One region of the Priestia sp. D51 genome, then DNA from elsewhere that is predicted to be linked to it. Evidence: a T-box and tRNA genes for the amino acid it is inferred to sense, from the RefSeq annotation. Region 1 holds a T-box; the other regions hold tRNA genes.

The links. A T-box is a leader RNA that pairs with one kind of tRNA and senses whether it is charged. The one in region 1 lies ahead of ileS (isoleucine--tRNA ligase), so its partner is inferred to be a tRNA-Ile.
Region 2: it encodes a tRNA-Ile, which carries the amino acid that the T-box ahead of ileS (isoleucine--tRNA ligase) is inferred to sense. The anticodon was not compared.
Region 3: it encodes a tRNA-Ile, which carries the amino acid that the T-box ahead of ileS (isoleucine--tRNA ligase) is inferred to sense. The anticodon was not compared.

What each region holds. Positions count from the first base shown of each region.
Region 1 covers NZ_JBLTIR010000002.1:229,866-232,092, reverse strand. The annotation lists gene ACNHOZ_RS07860 (GIY-YIG nuclease family protein) at 1-884, shown strand, start outside; T-box leader at 974-1,216, shown strand; gene ileS (isoleucine--tRNA ligase) at 1,269-2,227, shown strand, end outside.
Region 2 covers NZ_JBLTIR010000001.1:561-2,787, forward strand. The annotation lists tRNA gene ACNHOZ_RS00025 (tRNA-Lys) at 1-58, shown strand, start outside; tRNA gene ACNHOZ_RS00030 (tRNA-Leu) at 73-154, shown strand; tRNA gene ACNHOZ_RS00035 (tRNA-Gly) at 178-252, shown strand; tRNA gene ACNHOZ_RS00040 (tRNA-Leu) at 267-355, shown strand; tRNA gene ACNHOZ_RS00045 (tRNA-Arg) at 365-441, shown strand; tRNA gene ACNHOZ_RS00050 (tRNA-Pro) at 446-522, shown strand; tRNA gene ACNHOZ_RS00055 (tRNA-Ala) at 528-603, shown strand; tRNA gene ACNHOZ_RS00060 (tRNA-Met) at 634-710, shown strand; tRNA gene ACNHOZ_RS00065 (tRNA-Ser) at 738-830, shown strand; tRNA gene ACNHOZ_RS00070 (tRNA-Met) at 856-932, shown strand; tRNA gene ACNHOZ_RS00075 (tRNA-Asp) at 937-1,012, shown strand; tRNA gene ACNHOZ_RS00080 (tRNA-Phe) at 1,023-1,098, shown strand; tRNA gene ACNHOZ_RS00085 (tRNA-His) at 1,109-1,184, shown strand; tRNA gene ACNHOZ_RS00090 (tRNA-Gly) at 1,196-1,269, shown strand; tRNA gene ACNHOZ_RS00095 (tRNA-Ile) at 1,276-1,352, shown strand; tRNA gene ACNHOZ_RS00100 (tRNA-Asn) at 1,356-1,430, shown strand; tRNA gene ACNHOZ_RS00105 (tRNA-Ser) at 1,434-1,524, shown strand; tRNA gene ACNHOZ_RS00110 (tRNA-Glu) at 1,545-1,616, shown strand; gene glgB (1,4-alpha-glucan branching protein GlgB) at 1,911-2,227, shown strand, end outside.
Region 3 covers NZ_JBLTIR010000020.1:296-2,522, reverse strand. The annotation lists tRNA gene ACNHOZ_RS28165 (tRNA-Glu) at 785-856, opposite strand; tRNA gene ACNHOZ_RS28160 (tRNA-Ile) at 899-972, opposite strand; tRNA gene ACNHOZ_RS28155 (tRNA-Gly) at 985-1,058, opposite strand; tRNA gene ACNHOZ_RS28150 (tRNA-Asp) at 1,070-1,145, opposite strand; tRNA gene ACNHOZ_RS28145 (tRNA-Ser) at 1,157-1,249, opposite strand; tRNA gene ACNHOZ_RS28140 (tRNA-Ala) at 1,260-1,335, opposite strand; tRNA gene ACNHOZ_RS28135 (tRNA-Pro) at 1,341-1,417, opposite strand; tRNA gene ACNHOZ_RS28130 (tRNA-Arg) at 1,422-1,498, opposite strand; tRNA gene ACNHOZ_RS28125 (tRNA-Leu) at 1,508-1,596, opposite strand; tRNA gene ACNHOZ_RS28120 (tRNA-Cys) at 1,609-1,682, opposite strand; tRNA gene ACNHOZ_RS28115 (tRNA-Gly) at 1,693-1,767, opposite strand; tRNA gene ACNHOZ_RS28110 (tRNA-Leu) at 1,787-1,868, opposite strand; tRNA gene ACNHOZ_RS28105 (tRNA-Lys) at 1,882-1,957, opposite strand; tRNA gene ACNHOZ_RS28100 (tRNA-Gln) at 1,962-2,036, opposite strand; tRNA gene ACNHOZ_RS28095 (tRNA-Tyr) at 2,043-2,126, opposite strand; tRNA gene ACNHOZ_RS28090 (tRNA-Thr) at 2,135-2,210, opposite strand; tRNA gene ACNHOZ_RS28085 (tRNA-Val) at 2,215-2,227, opposite strand, start outside.

The DNA.
Region 1 (2,227 bases):
TATTCATTCCCAGAAATAGTTTGAAAGATTTAAAGGGTGAAAGCGAAGTAGAAAAGCCCGGCATTTATTTTTTATTTGGAGAAGATAAAGAGGCATATATTGGAGAGGCAGAAGTGGGATATGAACGTTTAAGACAGCATGCTAGTCCATCAACAGGTAAAAGTTTTTGGGATGTGGCCGTGTTAATTGTCTCTAATGCTTCTCAAGATCAATTAGATAAAGTTGATGTAAAATACTTAGAACATATTTCTTATCTAGCAGCCATGCGCTCTGGTACATATGATATTAATCAAACCGTTCCCACAAAACCGTTTGTGCGTGAATTTAGACGAGACGACCTGACAGATATTTTTAATGTTATTAAAGTTTTACTTGGTGGGTTAGGCTTTTCAATTTTTGCGGATGTTTCAAATGGAATAGAATATGAAAGCGAAGCTGTACAGTCTGGTGACATACCAAAGATTGAAGCAGAGCAAGCGATAGAAAAGGTTGTTCAAGTTAAGACACATTTGTCAAAAGATATAAAATCAGTAATAGTAGAGGACGTTCTATATTGTAAGCGCCGAGATGCGTATGCTACCGGGAAATATGTTAGCGATGGATTTCTTGTCTATAAAGGAGCTTTGCTTGCGAGCGAACAACAGCTAGAAGGAGCTAAACTTAAAAGGCAGCAAGACCATATTAATACTTTTCTAGAAAACGGTGTATTAGAAATAAAAGATGGTAGATACGTGCTGGTACAAGATCAAATTTTTTCTTCTATCTCAGCTGCGGCAGTGTTTGTGACACAGCGAAGAAGCAGTGGAACTTCTGAATGGAAAGATAAGAACGGGATAACAGCGCGTAATAAAATCGAACAAATGTTAAGTGCAGAAACAAAATAACCTAGATCTAAACCTTTGGATCTCAATAAGGATTTCAAAACATTGACATTCCCTTCCAAAGCGCATACAATAGCTACTAATAAAAGCACACAAATTCGTTGAAGAGAATCAGTACGCTGCAAGTTTGTTCTACAGAGAGCTGGTGATAGCTGAAAGCCAGTGTTCAAGCCGCAGGGGAATATCCTCTCTGAGAAGTCAAACTGAACCTATAAGTAAGTTTGAACGGTAGTCTACCGTTAAAAAGAACGCGTATGATTGTACGTTGCTGAGTGCTATTGATGAACGGATCAATAGAAGCCAGGGTGGTACCGCGGTTAAAACCCGTCCCTAGTCATAGGGACGGGTTTCTTTGTGTGCTTTTAACTTTAAAAGGAGTGGTATCACATGAAAGAAGTGAATGTAAGGGAGTCTTCGCAAGAGCGCGAACAGCGTATCCAGCAGCAGTGGCAAAAAGGAAATGTGTTTCAGCAGTCGGTTCAAAATCGAGAAGGGCATCCTTCGTTTGTATTTTATGAAGGGCCTCCAACAGCCAACGGTTTGCCTCATGTGGGGCACGCGCTAGGCCGGACGATTAAAGACGTGGTGGCTCGTTATAAAACGATGACAGGGCATCAAGTGATCCGAAAAGCAGGCTGGGATACGCACGGACTGCCGGTAGAGCTCGGTGTCGAAAAGCAGCTCGGGATATCGGGGAAGCATGATATTGAAAAATACGGCGTAGAAGCTTTTATCAACAAGTGTAAGGAAAGTGTGTTTGTGTATGAAAAACAGTGGCGCACGTTCACGGAGCAGCTTGGCTATTGGGTTGATATGGAAGACCCTTACATCACCTTAGAGAATTCATACATTGAAAGCGTATGGAACGTACTTGGCACGATTCATGACAAAGGACTCCTTTATAAAGGCCACCGCGTATCACCTTACTGCCCGAGCTGTCAAACTTCGCTGAGTTCGCATGAAGTGGCGCAAGGGTATAAAGATGTAAAAGATTTAACGGTAACGGTGAAATTTAAAGTGAAAAACCGCGATAATGAGTATTTTTTAGGCTGGACGACAACGCCTTGGACGCTTCCGTCAAACGTGGCGCTTGCGGTGCATGAAGAGATGAACTACGTTCGCGCTCAGCAAGGCGACAGCGTGTATATAGTGGCAGAAGCACTCGCAGACAAAGTGTTAAAAGGAGAATATAGCGTTTTATCTCATCATAAAGGAAATGAGTTAAAAGGGATGTCGTATGAGCCGCCGTTTGATTTTGTGAAAGTGGAAAAAGGGCATGAAGTCGTGACGGCTGATTACGTAACGGATCAAAGCGGAACAGGAGTTGTTCATTTAGCACCTGCTTA
Region 2 (2,227 bases), on a different contig from region 1:
GTAGAGCATCTGACTTTTAATCAGAGGGTCGAAGGTTCGAGTCCTTCATGGCTCACCATTTAATATTCACACGCGGGTGTGGCGGAATTGGCAGACGCGCTAGACTTAGGATCTAGTGTCTTACGACGTGGGGGTTCAAGTCCCTTCACCCGCATCTTTACTTAATTTCATATATGCGCGGAAGTAGTTCAGTGGTAGAACACCACCTTGCCAAGGTGGGGGTCGCGAGTTCGAACCTCGTCTTCCGCTCCACGTATATAAGTCCTGCCGGGGTGGTGGAATTGGCAGACACACAGGACTTAAAATCCTGCGGTAGGTGACTACCGTGCCGGTTCAAGTCCGGCCCTCGGCACCATTTTAATAAGCGCCCGTAGCTCAATTGGATAGAGCGTTTGACTACGGATCAAAAGGTTAGGGGTTCGACTCCTCTCGGGCGCGCCATAAACGGGAAGTAGCTCAGCTTGGTAGAGCACTTGGTTTGGGACCAAGGGGTCGCAGGTTCGAATCCTGTCTTCCCGACCATTTATGGGGCCTTAGCTCAGCTGGGAGAGCGCCTGCCTTGCACGCAGGAGGTCAGCGGTTCGATCCCGCTAGGCTCCACCAATGAAATTAAATAATTGTAACGAATAATATGGCGGTGTAGCTCAGCTGGCTAGAGCGTACGGTTCATACCCGTGAGGTCGTGGGTTCGACTCCCTCCGCCGCTACCATATAAGTTACATTTGTTATAAATATACGGAGGAATACCCAAGTCCGGCTGAAGGGATCGGTCTTGAAAACCGACAGGGGTGTTAAAGCCCGCGGGGGTTCGAATCCCTCTTCCTCCGCCATTTATTTATATCATATTCATATCATCGCGGGGTGGAGCAGTTCGGTAGCTCGTCGGGCTCATAACCCGAAGGTCGCAGGTTCAAATCCTGTCCCCGCAACCAAAGTGGTCCCGTGGTGTAGCGGTTAACATGCCTGCCTGTCACGCAGGAGATCGCGGGTTCGATTCCCGTCGGGACCGCCATTTACATAAAGGCTCGGTAGCTCAGTTGGTAGAGCAAAGGACTGAAAATCCTTGTGTCGGCGGTTCGATTCCGTCCCGAGCCACCATTTTAAGACGGCGATTGTGGCGAAGTGGTTAACGCACCGGATTGTGGTTCCGGCATTCGTGGGTTCGATTCCCATCAGTCGCCCCATCTTAAGTAATGCGGGTGTAGTTTAGTGGTAAAACCTCAGCCTTCCAAGCTGATGTCGTGAGTTCGATTCTCATCACCCGCTCCAAATAATGGGCCTATAGCTCAGCTGGTTAGAGCGCACGCCTGATAAGCGTGAGGTCGGTGGTTCGAGTCCACTTAGGCCCACCATATTCCACAGTAGCTCAGTGGTAGAGCTATCGGCTGTTAACCGATCGGTCGTAGGTTCGAGTCCTACCTGTGGAGCCATACGGAGAAGTACTCAAGTGGCTGAAGAGGCGCCCCTGCTAAGGGTGTAGGTCGTGTAAGCGGCGCGAGGGTTCAAATCCCTCCTTCTCCGCCAGTCGTTTTAAATTTAAATATGGCCCGTTGGTCAAGCGGTTAAGACACCGCCCTTTCACGGCGGTAACACGGGTTCGAATCCCGTACGGGTCATCTTAAAAAGGTTTGCATATATGCAAACCTTTTTTTATTTGCGCTTTTTTAAAGATTAAGTAAACAGGAATAATAGTTAGGAATAATTACCATGAATTTTCAGAATAAAAAGTAAGTTTTAAGCAGGATTTTCCCTATATCATATGGAATTATTCATAAAGTAATAAAGTATGAAGAGTATGGAATAAAGAGTAATTTTAAAGAACATTTATTCTATTATATTTGTAGAAAAGGTTTATGTTTTTACTATAAAAGGGAATGAGTGGTAAGAAGCGTATATTATGTGCGTATATTATGTTTGAAGTTAAAGGGGTGGCAAAAGTGAATCTAGCGGTTCAGCCTACTGAATTTGATGTTCATTTGTATCACGAAGGAAACTTATTTCGCAGTTACTCTATTTTCGGTGCGCATCAGGTAACGGTAGAAGGAATTGAAGGCGTACGATTTTGCGTGTGGGCACCTCATGCAAAGGGTGTAAGCGTTGTAGGTGATTTTAATAAATGGAACGGTTTTCAACATTCAATGGTTAAAGTTAATGAAGAAGGTATTTGGATGACATTTATCCCTGAATTAGAACAAGGGACTATTTATAAATATGAAATCATCACACA
Region 3 (2,227 bases), on a different contig from region 1:
TCTTATATAAAAGGAAAGTTCGTAAAAGTATACTTTTACGAACTTTCCTTTTATATATTTATTAAATGTATAGAAGTATTTCCTTAGTGATTTAAACATTAGCCAAATAACTATGTCATGAACAATACATAGGAAATTGATATTATATTCCCTATTAAATTAATGTGATAAGAAGAAAGGTCTAAATTTATGCAGAGATTATTTAATTACAGCATTTATTAATAAAAAACATTAAATTATATGTCTTTAACGTGCAGAGAAACGCTCTGTAAGGAATTTAACTTTTGTTTTACACACAATGGGGGGATTAGATACAAATTTTCAGCAATTAAGAAAAGAGATTAGCACAACTTTTATAAAGGCATTTATATTAAGGAGAATATTTTATTTAAGGTTTTAAGTTATTAATACATAAAATGGTGGAGATCTTTAAACATTGTTTCTCGTTACAGAAGAGTCCATTCGGTTAAGGTCTATGAAAGTTGACCGTTTTTTGGTCATCACCTGTTTGTTCGAATCATCCTCTAAAGACCCCGTACCATCACATTGTACTATTGAGCAGATTCAAAGAACGCTTTTTCCGTTACGTCTCCTTCAACATCAGCAGCTTCTGCTGATCCAGAAGAACCTCCTAAATTCGGTAGAGCTAATGGAATCGCTAACTAAATAACTAAACCTACGGCAGAAGCTACCACAGCTTATTTCGCTTTTCTTATTCAATCTCCTCCTAATTTTATTTAATAGAAATAAAAAAGCAGTTTGCAAATGCAAACTGCTTTTTTGATGACCCGTACGGGATTCGAACCCGTGTTACCGCCGTGAAAGGGCGGTGTCTTAACCGCTTGACCAACGGGCCAGTATCAATTTATAAGTTAAATTCAATTACTATAAAACATGATGGGCCTAAGTGGACTCGAACCACCGACCTCACGCTTATCAGGCGTGCGCTCTAACCAGCTGAGCTATAGGCCCTTTACTTGGATTTGGAGCGGGTGATGAGAATCGAACTCACGACATCAGCTTGGAAGGCTGAGGTTTTACCACTAAACTACACCCGCATATTTTAAAGTGGCGGTCCCGACGGGAATCGAACCCGCGATCTCCTGCGTGACAGGCAGGCATGTTAACCGCTACACCACGGGACCAAAATAGAAAATGGCGGAGGAAGAGGGATTCGAACCCCCGCGGGCTTTAACACCCCTGTCGGTTTTCAAGACCGATCCCTTCAGCCGGACTTGGGTATTCCTCCGTGTACTGTATGGTGGAGCCTAGCGGGATCGAACCGCTGACCTCCTGCGTGCAAGGCAGGCGCTCTCCCAGCTGAGCTAAGGCCCCATAAATGGTCGGGAAGACAGGATTCGAACCTGCGACCCCTTGGTCCCAAACCAAGTGCTCTACCAAGCTGAGCTACTTCCCGTTTATGGCGCGCCCGAGAGGAGTCGAACCCCTAACCTTTTGATCCGTAGTCAAACGCTCTATCCAATTGAGCTACGGGCGCTTATTAAAATGGTGCCGAGGGCCGGACTTGAACCGGCACGGTAGTCACCTACCGCAGGATTTTAAGTCCTGTGTGTCTGCCAATTCCACCACCCCGGCAGGACTTATACGTGGAGGCGGCAACCGGATTTGAACCGGTGATAAAGGTTTTGCAGACCTTGGCCTTACCACTTGGCTATGCCGCCAATATATATATGGAGCGGAAGACGAGGTTCGAACTCGCGACCCCCACCTTGGCAAGGTGGGGGTCTACCACTGAACTACTTCCGCGCATTTATCTAAATTAAGATGCGGGTGAAGGGACTTGAACCCCCACGTCATAAGACACTAGATCCTAAGTCTAGCGCGTCTGCCAATTCCGCCACACCCGCGTGTAAATATAACTGGTGAGCCATGAAGGACTCGAACCTTCGACCCTCTGATTAAAAGTCAGATGCTCTACCAACTGAGCTAATGGCTCTCTATGGCTGGGCTAGCTGGATTCGAACCAACGCATGACGGAATCAAAATCCGTTGCCTTACCGCTTGGCGATAGCCCAATAAAATGGTGGAGGGGGGCAGATTCGAACTGCCGAACCCGAAGGAGCGGATTTACAGTCCGCCGCGTTTAGCCACTTCGCTACCCCTCCGATATAAATGGTGCCGGCAAGAGGACTTGAACCCCCAACCTACTGATTACAAGTCAGTTGCTCTACCAGTTGAGCTACACCGGCACTGTGGTGGAGGATGA